3 regions of the Kushneria phosphatilytica genome follow, and region 1 is predicted to be linked to each of the others. Evidence: predicted binding sites of a transcription regulator. Region 1 holds the regulator's gene; each other region holds the start of a gene.

Region 1 (4,213 bases):
CCTGGCCGCCTGGGGCTATGCCGTGCCGGACAGTCATGATGCTCAAGCCCTGCAGCCGGTGATCCGGGCCTTTCAGTTGCATTTTCGTCCTACCGAAGCCCGGGGAGTGATCGATACCGATACTGCTGCGAGGCTGTTTGCGCTGATTGAACGCTATCAGGGGCGGGCGACTGCGATGGCGCTTCTGGAAGCATGAATTATCCACAGCCGGTTGATCCTCAACCGGTTGTGGATAATCGTAAGGGATTGCCGTTTCAGTCCCGAAGCCGGGCGTTGGAGGGCTCGGACAGGGCGGTGCCGGTGGTGGCCGGGCTCAGACGGGCTGCCGGTAGTATGCAGCGGAATTCGGCACCATCGCCCGGGGTGCTTTCGATCTCGAGCCGAGCGTCGTGTCGAAACAGCACGTGTTTGACGATAGCCAGCCCCAGACCGGTGCCGCCACTGGCCAGCGAACGGCTCTTGTCGATGCGATAGAAGCGTTCGGTCAGACGATCGAGATGCTGGGGTTCTATGCCATCGCCATCATCGATCACCGACAGGGCACCATCACCGCCTTCCCAGGGTTGATAGCGTAGCGTGATGGTGCTGCCCTCGGGCGTATAGCGCACGGCGTTATAAACCAGATTGGACAGTGCGCTGGCCAGCTCCTGCTCATCGCCATAGAACCAGCGATCATCTTCGATGTCGGTATGAAAATGGTGGCTACCTCCGGCCAGAGCCTCTCCATCGATGACGGCCTGGTGACAGAGTGCGGCGATCGAGATGGGCCGGTCGCTGTCATGACGATCGGCGGTCTCCAGTCGAGCCAGCGTCAGCAGATCGCTGACCAGGCGCTGCATGCGATCGGTCTGGGCCTCCATCTGGGTGAGACCCCGCACCAGCCGCTCGGGCAGGTTGTCGCGATGATCAAGCCAGGTTTCGAGATAGCCGGCCAGCACGGTCAGGGGCGTGCGCAGCTCATGCGAAACATTGGCGACAAAATCGCGTCGCATCATTTCCAGCCGATGCAGGCGGGTGATATCGCGGATCACGATCAGACGCTCGTTATCGCCGAACAGGGTGATCTGAACTTCCAGCATCATGTTGTCGCGGATCGGAGAGGCCAGGGTTAACGGCTCGCGATAGTCGTTGCCACGGAAGTATTCGATGAAGTGGGGATCACGCAGATAGTTGGTGAGATGCTGGCCCCGGTCATGATGGGGTTCAAGCTCGAGCAGTCGCTGGGCGGCACTGTTCCACCAGTCCAGATTGCCGCTGGAGTCGAGCATGATCACGCCTTCGCGCATCGCCTCGCTGGACTCCTGCACCCGATTGATGACCGAACGCAGCCGCCCCTGCATATGGCGCTGGCCCTTCTGATAGCGGTAGAGGCGGTCAAACAGATCGCCCCAGACCCCTTCACCGGCCGGCGGTGACTGTTCGACCGGCGCTTCCAGCCAGACATAGAGCTTTCTGAGATGGCGCAGGGTAAAGGCCATGTGAACCGCCAGTCCCAGCGCGATCCCCCAGCCAGGGTAGCCGATCAGCCAGCCCAGCAGGCCGAAACCGAGTACCAGATAGGCGAGTCGCCAGAGTTCATTGATCCAGTAATGCACGCGTGTCCGTCGCTATCAAACGATGGATGAAACCCTCAACGAGTCGAGAAACGATAGCCCGTGCCTCGCACCGTCTGCACCAGCTGCTGATGATCATCGCCCAGTGCCTTGCGCAGTCGACGGATATGAACATCAACCGTTCGCTCCTCGACATAGACATTACCGCCCCACACCTGATCGAGCAGCTGGGCGCGCGTATAGGCACGTTCCTGATGGGTCATGAAGAATTGCAAAAGCCGATATTCGGTCGGACCGATCTCAAGTGACTGGCCATTGATACTGACCCGGTGACTGGCAGGGTCCAGCGCCAGCCCGTTGATCTCGACCGTTTCTTCCACGCCACGTGGTGTCGTACGCCGCAGGACGGCCTTGAGCCGGGCGACGAGTTCACGCGGTGAAAAGGGTTTGGTGATGTAATCGTCGGCACCACTCTCCAGCCCCTGAATCTTGTTGTCCTCTTCACTACGAGCAGTGAGCAGGATGATGGGGACTTCGCGGGTGGTTTCATCGCGTTTGAGCCGGCGGGCCAGCTCGATGCCACTGGTGCCCGGCAGCATCCAGTCGAGCAGGATCAGATCGGGATGTTCATCCACCACCCGGGCGTGTGCCTGCTGGGCATTCTCGGCCTCGATAATGCGGAAATCTGCCATTTCGAGGGCAACGGCGATCATTTCGCGAATCGAGGCCTCATCATCGACGATCAGCACGGTTCGGGACATGCGTCATACTCCGGCAAACGAACGTGACAACTCGGTGACGATTTAACCGGTGAGCGATGACAGTATTGTGACAGCCGGTGTGCTGTCCAGCGCAGGTGTCCTCAGGGCGTCGGCCAGGTCGCCAGTACCACCCCGGCGAACAGCACCACACCCACCCAGTGATTGTTGAGAAAGGCCGCAAAGCAGCCCTCTCGGGTGCGTCCCCGGGTCAGCCATTGCTGATAGCCAAAGATTGCGGCGATGGCCACCAGTGCCAGCCAGTAGAAGCCGTTAAGCCCGGCCAGACCGCCGACCACGGCCAGCAGTACCAGCATCAGGGTTTGCAGCGCGCCCAGAATCATCAGATCGAAGCGGCCGAAGATGATGGCGGTCGATTTGATGCCGATTTTCAGGTCGTCATCGCGGTCCACCATGGCGTATTGGGTATCGTAGACCTGAGTCCATACCAGTCCGGCGGCAAACAGCCACCAGGCGATGGCGGGCACCGTCTGCTGTTCGGCCCCGAAGGCCATCGGGATGCCCCAGCCGAAGGCAGCGCCCAGCACGACCTGGGGAAAGTGGGTATAGCGCTTCATGAACGGATAGGTGGCTGCCAGGGCCGCACCGCCCAGTGACAGGGCAATGGTAAAGAGATTGGTGAAGCAGACCAGCACGAAGGAGAGAGCGATCAGTGCAGCAAACAGTGTCAGTGCCTCGCGTTCGCTGATGCGCCCGGTCGCCAGCGGACGCTCGCGGGTGCGTCTGACATGACCGTCAAAGTTGCGATCGGCGTAGTCGTTGATCACGCAGCCGGCAGCACGCATCGCGTATACGCCAGCCACGAAGATGATCAGATTGGTACGCTGAGGCAGGCCATCGGCCGCCAGCCAGAGCGCTGCAAGGGTCGGCCACATCAGAAGCCAGGTGCCGATCGGGCGATCCAGCCGTGTCAGGCGCAAAAAATCGGGAATACGTTGCAGCGCAGTACGAGCGGTCATGCGTTCTCCATGATCGGGGCGGGCGGACGTGGATGACGTTGCGATTCCTGCCGGGATTCACTGATTTCGGCCGAATCGTCATGCATGAGATCGGCCAGCGCGGGCAGAAAACTCTCCTGGACCAGTAATCGACAACGGGGATGCCGGAAGACCGAGCGTCGGGTCCAGATGCCCTGGTGTCCGGCGATCTGCAAGGAATGATCCGTCAGTTCGATGGCGGAGCGTGTGACATCAGGATGGCTGAACAACCAGTGTCCCAGCGCCTTGCGACCCAGCAGACGCACTTCGCGGGGGAGTTCTCCAAGTGGTACGACACTGCGCGCGGCAATCAATGGAACATCGGCATATTCGAGGGTCACTTCACGAATCCAGGCCAGCCGGCGCTGTGGCAAGGCGAGTCTTCTCGCCTCATCAAGTGTCGGGGGAGCCGCGTGCTCGGCATGGATTTTTACCGTGATCGGCCCTTTGACCCGGTCTGCCAGTCGAGCGGTCAATGACCCCCTGGCGCCCAGCCAGCGCTGCCAGTGAGGCGAGAGCTGCACCGCTGCCACTGCCAGTGGGCGCCACTGGCGCAGCACCAGGGGGCTGGCGGGCATGTCTTGTGATGATGGGATCATGTAAGGCTCGATTCTGCCGATAAGAGCGAAGACAAGTGGTTTCGGCCTGCGATACGGCCTGTCATCGTCATCCGTTCGACGAGGCAACGCAAGGTGATGCTGGCGCTCGATACGAGGACATTGCTAGGCTATGCGTCGTCGAACGCTGTTCGATTGTGAAGGATACCCTGCCCGACTCCTGTCGGACAGCTGTCATGAGCCTTGCGGTCATGATGGAAAACAACAAGCCAGGTGTCATTCACGCCTGAATTGCCCAACCCAGGAGGCGCTATGCGCAAACCAGAACTTGCTGCCGCCATTGCGGC
Region 2 (4,213 bases), 300 kb from region 1:
GGGGTCACCGCCCGCTCAAAACGACCCAGAGCGCAATCAGGGCCAGGTGGCCAGGATACCAGCCGAGCCATAAAACGCGAGGCATGACAAAACGACGCGGCAGGGCAGGCACATGTTGTGCGCCTCCCAGCGCCAGCCCTGTCACCAGCAGGCAGGTCATCAGTGCAATCCACTGGCTGATCGGAACGATATTAAGCGGCCAGGCTACCAGAGCCAGCAGCCCGGTGGCCGGCAGTATCAGCAGCCGTTGCAGGCCATCCGCCCGAGCTGCCAGGTGCAGGACCAGCATGAAGACGGGAATCAGCAGCACGCCGGTCCAGCCATACTCCAGGCGCACATGGAAGAGATCCTCGAAGAGCAGTGCCAGCATACAGGCGAACAGCACCATCAGCATGGCCGCAATCTGCATGGCGAGCGTACGAGGTGGCTGCTGTGCCAGGCGCAGTAGCGCGCTGCCCACGATCAGCCCCAGCGCCAGCGTAAAGCAGACATTGAGCACCGGCATGCTCAATACCCGTGGCATCAGCATATAGGGCAGCTGCGCCACCAGCCCGATCATCACGATGCGCCGCGCATAGCGCCACGGATTACGGGTATCGAACAGCGCATGCCAGGCGACCATGGCAGCAAACAGCGGAAAGGCCACACGCCCGACGGTGTCACTGGCCCAGCCCAAGGGCCAGGCAGCCGGCAGCGCAAAACGGGTAACATGGTCGACACTCATGCTGATCAGCGCCAGCCATTTACCCCAGTCCGTCCAGTGCGAGGCAGGGCGACGGCGCTCGCCGGAGGGCACTCCTGCGGGCGCTGCAGGGTATGACGTCATGGAAATGCTCTCCGGCAGCACGACGGTGACCCAGCATATCGGCAACGCTGCCCGCTGACGATTCCTCCCAACCCTGCCATTATGGCAACCGAACGTAACAGGACGACACATCGACCGGACGGATCGCCATCGAATGGATAACCTCTGATGTCAAAGCGCTATTTCCATCCCGAGCGCTGGTACGACACCATCGCCGTGAGCGAAGGAGCCTTCTGGGTCTGCTACCTCTGGTGTGCCCAGTGGTCACTGGTCAATGGGCAGAGCACACCCTTTCTACCCGCCACCATTGTCATGGCCGCCGTGATTCTGGCCATCGTGAGTCGCCGCTCCATGCGCCTGGCACTGCGCCGCTTCCGGGTGCGCAAGCGACGCACCGAGATGCTGATGCATCTCATGCTGCCGCCCCTGTTGCTGGGACCACTGATCTGGTGGCTGCTGGAAAGACTGGTGGGTGAGCTGCCCGGCGCTCAACGCTGGACGCTGGCCGCTCTGCTGGCAAGCGCGGGCTGGGCCGTGTTCGTGATCTCGGTATTGATCAAGCGACTGATCCGACACTACCAGGAGGCTTCTCCGACGGCCGATGAAGAGACTACCGTCGAAGAAGATCCACCGCCCCCCGGCGCCGCCTGAGCGCAACCAACCGCGATTCAGTCCTCGAAGCGTGACAGTACCCGCTGCCCTTTCGGATGACGGCGGGCGCGCTTCATTGCTTCGGAGCCCATACGCCAGCCCAGAATACGTGCCATGCCGACCAGCATGCCCGAGCAGGCCCCCCACGCCAGGGCATCGCGCCAGCGCACATCCGGATCATCGGGATTGAGCGGCGGCTCGAAGCCATAACGACGCGAAGTCCGCTTCATGGTCTGACGTACCAGTACGCCGGTGGTCAGTGCCGTCGCGGTTCCGAAAAGAGTCCACACCGTTTGCGGTTTCATCCTGCTGTACTCCTGTGCCCTGATAACCCTGTGTCCCAGCGTAGACCACTCGCTCGCTGGGAGCGTCCGACATTCGCACGTCACGTCAATACGGCCATTAGTGTATTGTCAGGCAAATGTCACAGCGGTTCGCTATGCTCGACACAAGGTACGTTGACAAGGGAACAATACAATGATGATTTTCGAACCCATGCCTGCATTTTCCGGCCTCTCCGAAGGCAGTACCGAAGAGGTGGCCGAGAACACGATGGCCGAACTCTGCTGGCAGCAACTGTGTCTGGAGAGCGGCTGCCCCGAGCAGTACGATGGCCGTGCCGCCATCGCCGAATGAGCGCCTTCCATCGGTCGGCCGATATGCCGCAGGCCGGCCGATGACAGTAATGTGACCAGGTGGTGACAAGGCCACCCTCCCCTGCATGCTAACCGACTGATTCAAAAGGCTCTGATCAGTAGCTCCTGCCTACCGGAACCTCGAATCAAACGGACAATCGTCATCAAATCGACATTGTCTAGACAAGTGATCGTCATCCCTCTCCCTCAGACTCCCCTCATCGATCACCTCCGAGAGGGCGTGTCACATGACTACCGCCACAGCCGCAACGCCGACTGCCATTGACGTTCGCTCCCTGAGCAAGTCCTTCGGACGCAAACGCGTGCTCGAGGAGATTGCCTTCACCATTGCACCTGGTGAGCGCATCACCCTCATCGGCCCTTCCGGCTCCGGCAAATCCACCCTGCTGCGCCATCTGGTCGGGCTGACCGCCGCCGATCGTGTCGGCAGCAGGATCACGCTGCTGGAGCGCACCGTGCAGAGCGATGGGCGACTGCTGTCGGCACCGCGCCGCGAACGCTGCCGGGTGGGGTACATTTTTCAGAACTTCAATCTCGTCAATCGACTGAGCGTGCTCCAGAACGTCCTGATCGGCCGGCTGGGGCGCATGCCGCGCTGGCGTGCACTGAGCGCTCGTTTCAGTGCCGACGAGCACCGCATGGCGCATGAAGCGCTGGCACGGGTCGGGTTGCACGATCTCGCCGCACAGCGTGCCAACACTCTATCCGGCGGCCAGATGCAGCGCGTGGCGATCGCCCGGGCGCTGGTTCAGGAAGCCGAGATCATTCTTGCCGATGAACCCATCGCCTCGCTCGATCCGAAAAGTGCCCGCGAGGTGATGGATATCCTCCGTCGCATCAACGAGGAGGACGGTCGCGCCGTGGTGGTATCGCTCCATCAGATCGATATCGCCCGTCAGTGGTGCGATCGCGCCATCGCCCTCAAGCGCGGCCGGCTCTACTACGACGGCCCGACCCGCGCCCTGACCGATCAGCGCCTCGCTGCCCTCTACGACGATGCCGGCCTGGAAGAGCTGCTGGCTCAGCCCGCACCAGCCGGCCGACAGAGGCTGGCGACCGCCGGCTGACACCGACCCTCCGATGTCCCTCCCAACCACAGGAAAAGCACCATGAGTATCCGTTTCTGGCAGCGCTGGGCGCTGGCCGCTGTTGCCACCTTCGGTCTGACCACCGGTAGCGTGCAGGCCGCCGAACAGCAGACCCTGAATTTCGGCATCATTTCCACCGAATCGACCCAGGCACAGCAGGATCTGTTCAAGCCATTTCTGCATGATCTGGCCGAACAGACCGGCATGAAGGTCAGGCCCTTCTTCGCCACCGACTACGCAGGCGTGATTCAGGCGATGCGTTTCAACAAGGTCGATGTTGCCTGGTTCGGCAACAAGTCAGCCATGGAAGCGGTCGACCATGCCGGCGGCCAGATCTTCGCCCAGACCGTGCCGGACAATGGCGAGCCGGGCTACTGGAGTCTGATGATCGTCAACCGGAACAGCCCCTGGCATACGGTTGACGACGTACTGACACATGCCAGCGAGCTGACCTTCGGCAATGGGGACCCCAACTCCACTTCCGGCTATCTGGTGCCCGGCTACTATATCTTCGCCAAGCGTGGCATCGACCCCAAATCGGCCTTCAAGCGCACGCTCAACTCCAGCCATGAAACCAACGCTCTGGCCGTGGCCAATCAGCAGGTCGATGTCGCCACCTTCAATACCGAGAGCATGGCGCGCCTGAAGGAGACGCATCCGGACGCCGCCCAAAAGCTGCGTGTGATCTGGAAGTCTCCGCTGATTCCCTCGGATCCTCTCGTCTGGCGCGAGAATCTCGCCGACAGCACCAAACAGAAGCTACGCCAGTTCTTCTTCAACTATGGCAAGACGCCCGAGCAGAAGAAGGTGCTGGCAAAACTGCAGTGGTCGGGCTTCGATCGCTCCAGCAACGCTCAATTGCTGCCCATCCGTCAGATCTCGCTCTATCGCCAGCGTCAGGAAATCGAGCATGACGACTCACTCTCCGCCAACGAGCAACAACAGAAAATCGCGGCCATCGACAAACGCCTGAAGCAGATCGATCAGCAGATGGATCAGCAACAGAACCGGCA
Region 3 (4,213 bases), 770 kb from region 1:
CGTCCGCTTCGGGAAACTGGTTGGCAATCAGAGCGGCAATGGAAGTGCCCTGTCCGGTCAGCGTGGGCGACAGGAACAGATTGTTCCCGATGACGAAAGTCACTGCCATGGTTTCCCCGAGCGCACGGCCGAGGCCGAGAATGACACCCCCGACAATCCCCCCGCGAACGGATGGAAAAATGACATTGCGCACCACTTCCCAGGTGGTGCAGCCCATCCCATAGGCAGACTCACGCATCATCGCTGGCACTGTCACCATGACGTCACGGGTAATGGCGGTGATAAAGGGAATGATCATGATCGCCAGAATCAGCCCTGCTGTCGTCAGTCCGGTACCGGCCGGAAAAAGCGTCGGGAAATGCTCACGCAGGAAAGGACTGAGCACCTCCACCCCCCACATGCCATAGATGATCGAGGGTACCCCGGCCAACAGCTCCACCATGGTCCCCAGTACTCGGCGCAGGGAGACCGGACACAGCTCGGTCAGAAAGATCGCGATACCCAGCGACACAGGTACAGCAATAATAATGGCGATAATCGAGGTCACCAGCGTGCCATAGATAGCGGGCAACGCGCCGAAGTGTTCGATATTGGCGGCCCAGCGATCACCGGTGAAAAAGGACCAGCCCAGCTCCTGTAGCGCCGGCCAGCCGGCCACTATCAGCGACGCCATGATGGTGCCCAGCAAGGCCAGCACGGCGAGCGCCAGCGTCAGTGTTCCTTTCTCGAAGATCCTGTCGATGATGCCATTGCGCCTGAGCGCGGCCTGTTCACGCGCGTTGGCACCCAGCAGATCCTGCTGCTGACTGGCGCTGACACTACGAGTAGAAGTCATGGCATCCCATCATCGCTGAAAATACTCTTCGCATTATTGCCGGAGAGATATGGAAAAACGGCTGCGGGCATATTGCCCGCAGCCTCCTCGACAGATCAGCGGCGAGCTTACTGCTGCCAGACCTGCTGGCCATTCGGCCCCTTGATCTGCGACCAGATTTCCTTGCGCACCATATCCGCCACGTTCTGTGGCATCGGGATATAGTTCAGTTTGGAAGCGGCCTCACCCCCGTTCTTGTACGCCCAGTCGAAGAAGTCGAGCGCACGTTTGGCTGCATCAGCATTTTGCACCTTGGTGTGCATCAGGATGAACGAGGCACCCACGATCGGCCAGCTGTTGTCACCCGGCTGGTTGGTCAGCACCAGGTACAGGCCGGGCGCGTTTTCCCAGTCAGCATTGGCAGCAGCTGCCTTGAAGCTGTCGGGATTGGCCGTCACGAAATTACCGGCCTTGTTCTCGAGCTGGGCCACGTTCAGGTTGTTTTCGGTCGCATAGGCAGACTCGACATAACCGATCGCCCCATTGGTGCTGCCGACCTGGCTGGCCACCCCTGCGTTGGCCTTGGCGCCGACACCACTCGGCCACGCCACGGATTTGCCTTCGCCGACATTATTGGCGAAATCTTCGCTGACCTGAGTGAGGTAGTGAGTAAACAGGAAATTGGTGCCCGAGCCCTCTGCACGATAGACCGGCGTAATCTGCTGATCCGGCAGGTCGAGGTCAGGGTTGAGCCTGGCAATGGCATCATCGTTCCAGCGGGTAATCTTGCCCTGGTAGATATCGGCCAGCGTCTTGCCATCCAGCTTCAGCGCGCCCTTGTCGATGCCTTCAATGTGTACGACCGGCACGACACCGCCCATGATCTGCGGCCACTGCACCAGATGGTTCTTCTTGAGCTCATCAGGCTTCATGGGGGCATCAGAGGCACCAAAGGTTACGGTCTTCGCCGTGATCTGCTGAATGCCGCCACCTGAACCGATCGCCTGGTAGTTAAGGCCGATATCGGTCTTGTCCTGATAGGCATCGGCCCACTGGGAGTAGACCGGATACGGGAAGGTTGCCCCGGCACCGGTGATTGTTTCAGCCGCCGTGGCCGAGGTAGCGCCCAGTACCAGCGAGGTAGAGAGCAGAGTGGCTGCAACACGCTTCAACATGACTTGACTCCTTGAGACCTTGCCCTGCGATAAGAGAGGCTTCGCCTTTCCGGCTGGACACAAGCTAACAAGGCAATATGTCAGTTTTATTGCAGCCCTCGGCCCGAGACAAGGAGGCAGATCGAAATCGCTCCGGCGCTCGATCAGCCTTCGTCTGCACGACCCAACTGACCGTACTCGACCGCCCGACGCAGAAAGAAGACCTCAATGCCGGCCTGGTCCACGGCATCGATCAGCTGCTCGGCGCGATCACCTTCGAGTACGTACATCAGCTCCACCGGCTGGTCGGCCAATTCGAAGAAATGCGCCGAATGGACATGGCCATCAAAACCGCTGCCCAGGGCGTCGTCACGGCGTGTCACCCGAGTGATCCCCATTGATTCGGCAGTCGCCACAACGGCGTCAATTGCCGTGCGATGACCATGTCGACGTGACTGTGGCGCGATGAAAATGACCTCGAATCCCTGATGTCTGCTGCTCATTTCGCGACTCCCATTATTTGACGAATGGCGACAAGGGTGGCCATGCCCAGCCCGGTCATGATCAGCGACCCTGCCACATGAATACCGATTCCGGTCAGCGCCATGCCGTAACGGCCGGCCTGCAGATTCGAAAACATCTCGGCAGAAAAGGTGGAGAAGGTGGTCAGTGCGCCCAGAAAGCCGGTCACAATGAACATGCGCCATTGAGGGGAAAGTTCAGGCAGCGCCGCAAACAGGGCGATGGCAATACCGATCAACCAGGCACCCAGCAGATTGGCCACCAGAGTCCCCGGAGGAATGGCAGGAAAAAGCGAGTTCAGCCCCAGGCCCAGCAACCAGCGCAGATTGGCGCCGAGTGCAGCGCCAGCACCAATGGCAACCATGGATAACCACATGAATTCTTTTCCTCCGACGATAACGGACTGAATATTTCGCTCGTCGAAGCACGCACCTGGCGCAGGTAGGAATCTCCTGCCTGCAGACGCACTTCGGCTGCGTACTGCAGGCATCATCAATCACGGACGTGATGGTTTGAATACGGGCGCATTCGGGAGGCATGCCATCTCCCTTATCAATTTTTGCCACACTCGCGAAGCGGGCACAAGTCATCCCCCGCAATGCGGTAGAATAAGACTCTGATTCAACCAATGGAGACCGGTCATGCTGCAGATGGGCCGCTTCAATACACTGAAGATTGTCAGACAGGTCTCCTTCGGGCTCTACCTCGATGGTGATCGCTTTGGCGACATTCTTCTCCCCCGCCGCGATATGCCGGCCGATAATGACTGCCGTATCGGCACCATGCTGAGCGTATTCATCTACCTGGACAGCGAGGATCGCCCGATCGCCACTACCCGGCAGCCGGCGATTCAGGTAGATGAGTTTGCATCACTCAAAATCATCGAGCGCACCCCGGTAGGTCTGTTTCTCGACTGGGGCCTGCCCAAGGATCTGCTGCTGCCGCATTCGGAAGTCCGTGGACATCCCGAACCGGGTGATCACAGACTGGTGCATGCCTATCTGGATGAGCGCACCCATCGTATTACCGCCACCATGCGCCTTAACCGGCATCTCGATCTGGTGCCACCTCGCTATGACAAGGGGCAGCCGGTTGAACTGCTGATCACCGGCCCTACCGATCTGGGCTTCAATGCCATTGTCGATAACACCCATACCGGGCTGTTGCACCACTCGGAAGTCCATCAGCCCCTGCGGACCGGCATGCGCATTCAGGGTTATATTCGCCGTGTGCGCGATGATGGTCGAATCGATCTCGGGCTTAACCCGCCACGCGAGCAGATCGCCGATGCCCTGGGCGAGCAGATCATGGCACGTCTTGAGAGCGGCGGCGGCACCCTGGCCATCAGCGATCGCAGCTCACCGGAGCTGATCAAGCAGACCTTCGGTGTCAGCAAGGCCACCTTCAAGAAAACCATTGGCGGTCTCTACAAGCGCCAACTGATCCTGATCCACCCGGACCGGATCGAGTTGCGCCGCTGATGGCAACGGCCCTGCTGAAGGTAGTCTTTGCCATTTGGCAGGGTCATCTCCCGTGACGGTTCGTTGCGTTATACTCGATGCCGTGTGTTTCAACTTCCCATGCTGTGAGTCGTCCCATGTCGCAGACCTCGTCCCGCCCGCTTTATATCGTCCACTCCGGTCCCACGCTGCTCGAAACGCCGCTTCTCAACAAGGACAGCGCCTTTACGCTCGAGGAGCGGGTGGCCTTCAATCTGGTGGGA

Evidence for each region. Region 1 encodes PhoB, which activates phosphate uptake and scavenging genes when phosphate is short. Its sites were predicted from a motif close to TGTCATANNNNTGTCANA; they were not measured.
Region 2: the regulator PhoB is predicted to act here: its motif matches at 2,132-2,149, upstream of phnC (phosphonate ABC transporter ATP-binding protein).
Region 3: the regulator PhoB is predicted to act here: its motif matches at 2,066-2,083, upstream of pstS (phosphate ABC transporter substrate-binding protein PstS).

What each region holds. Positions count from the first base shown of each region.
Region 1 is NZ_CP043420.1:3,551,362-3,555,574, reverse strand. It holds gene FY550_RS16505 (N-acetylmuramoyl-L-alanine amidase) at 1-196, shown strand, start outside; gene phoR (phosphate regulon sensor histidine kinase PhoR) at 255-1,595, opposite strand; gene phoB (phosphate regulon transcriptional regulator PhoB) at 1,631-2,314, opposite strand; gene ubiA (4-hydroxybenzoate octaprenyltransferase) at 2,416-3,291, opposite strand; gene FY550_RS16485 (chorismate--pyruvate lyase family protein) at 3,288-3,887, opposite strand; gene FY550_RS16480 (HU family DNA-binding protein) at 4,179-4,213, shown strand, end outside.
Region 2 is NZ_CP043420.1:3,251,824-3,256,036, forward strand. It holds gene FY550_RS15125 (TraX family protein) at 5-826, opposite strand; gene FY550_RS15130 (hypothetical protein) at 974-1,456, shown strand; gene FY550_RS15135 (DUF4235 domain-containing protein) at 1,474-1,761, opposite strand; gene FY550_RS16930 (hypothetical protein) at 1,934-2,092, shown strand; gene phnC (phosphonate ABC transporter ATP-binding protein) at 2,340-3,179, shown strand; gene phnD (phosphonate ABC transporter substrate-binding protein) at 3,222-4,213, shown strand, end outside.
Region 3 is NZ_CP043420.1:693,902-698,114, reverse strand. It holds gene pstC (phosphate ABC transporter permease subunit PstC) at 1-835, opposite strand, end outside; gene pstS (phosphate ABC transporter substrate-binding protein PstS) at 943-1,989, opposite strand; gene FY550_RS03030 (DUF190 domain-containing protein) at 2,133-2,471, opposite strand; gene crcB (fluoride efflux transporter CrcB) at 2,468-2,866, opposite strand; fluoride riboswitch at 2,967-3,047, opposite strand; gene FY550_RS03020 (CvfB family protein) at 3,132-3,971, shown strand; gene FY550_RS03015 (NAD-dependent malic enzyme) at 4,088-4,213, shown strand, end outside.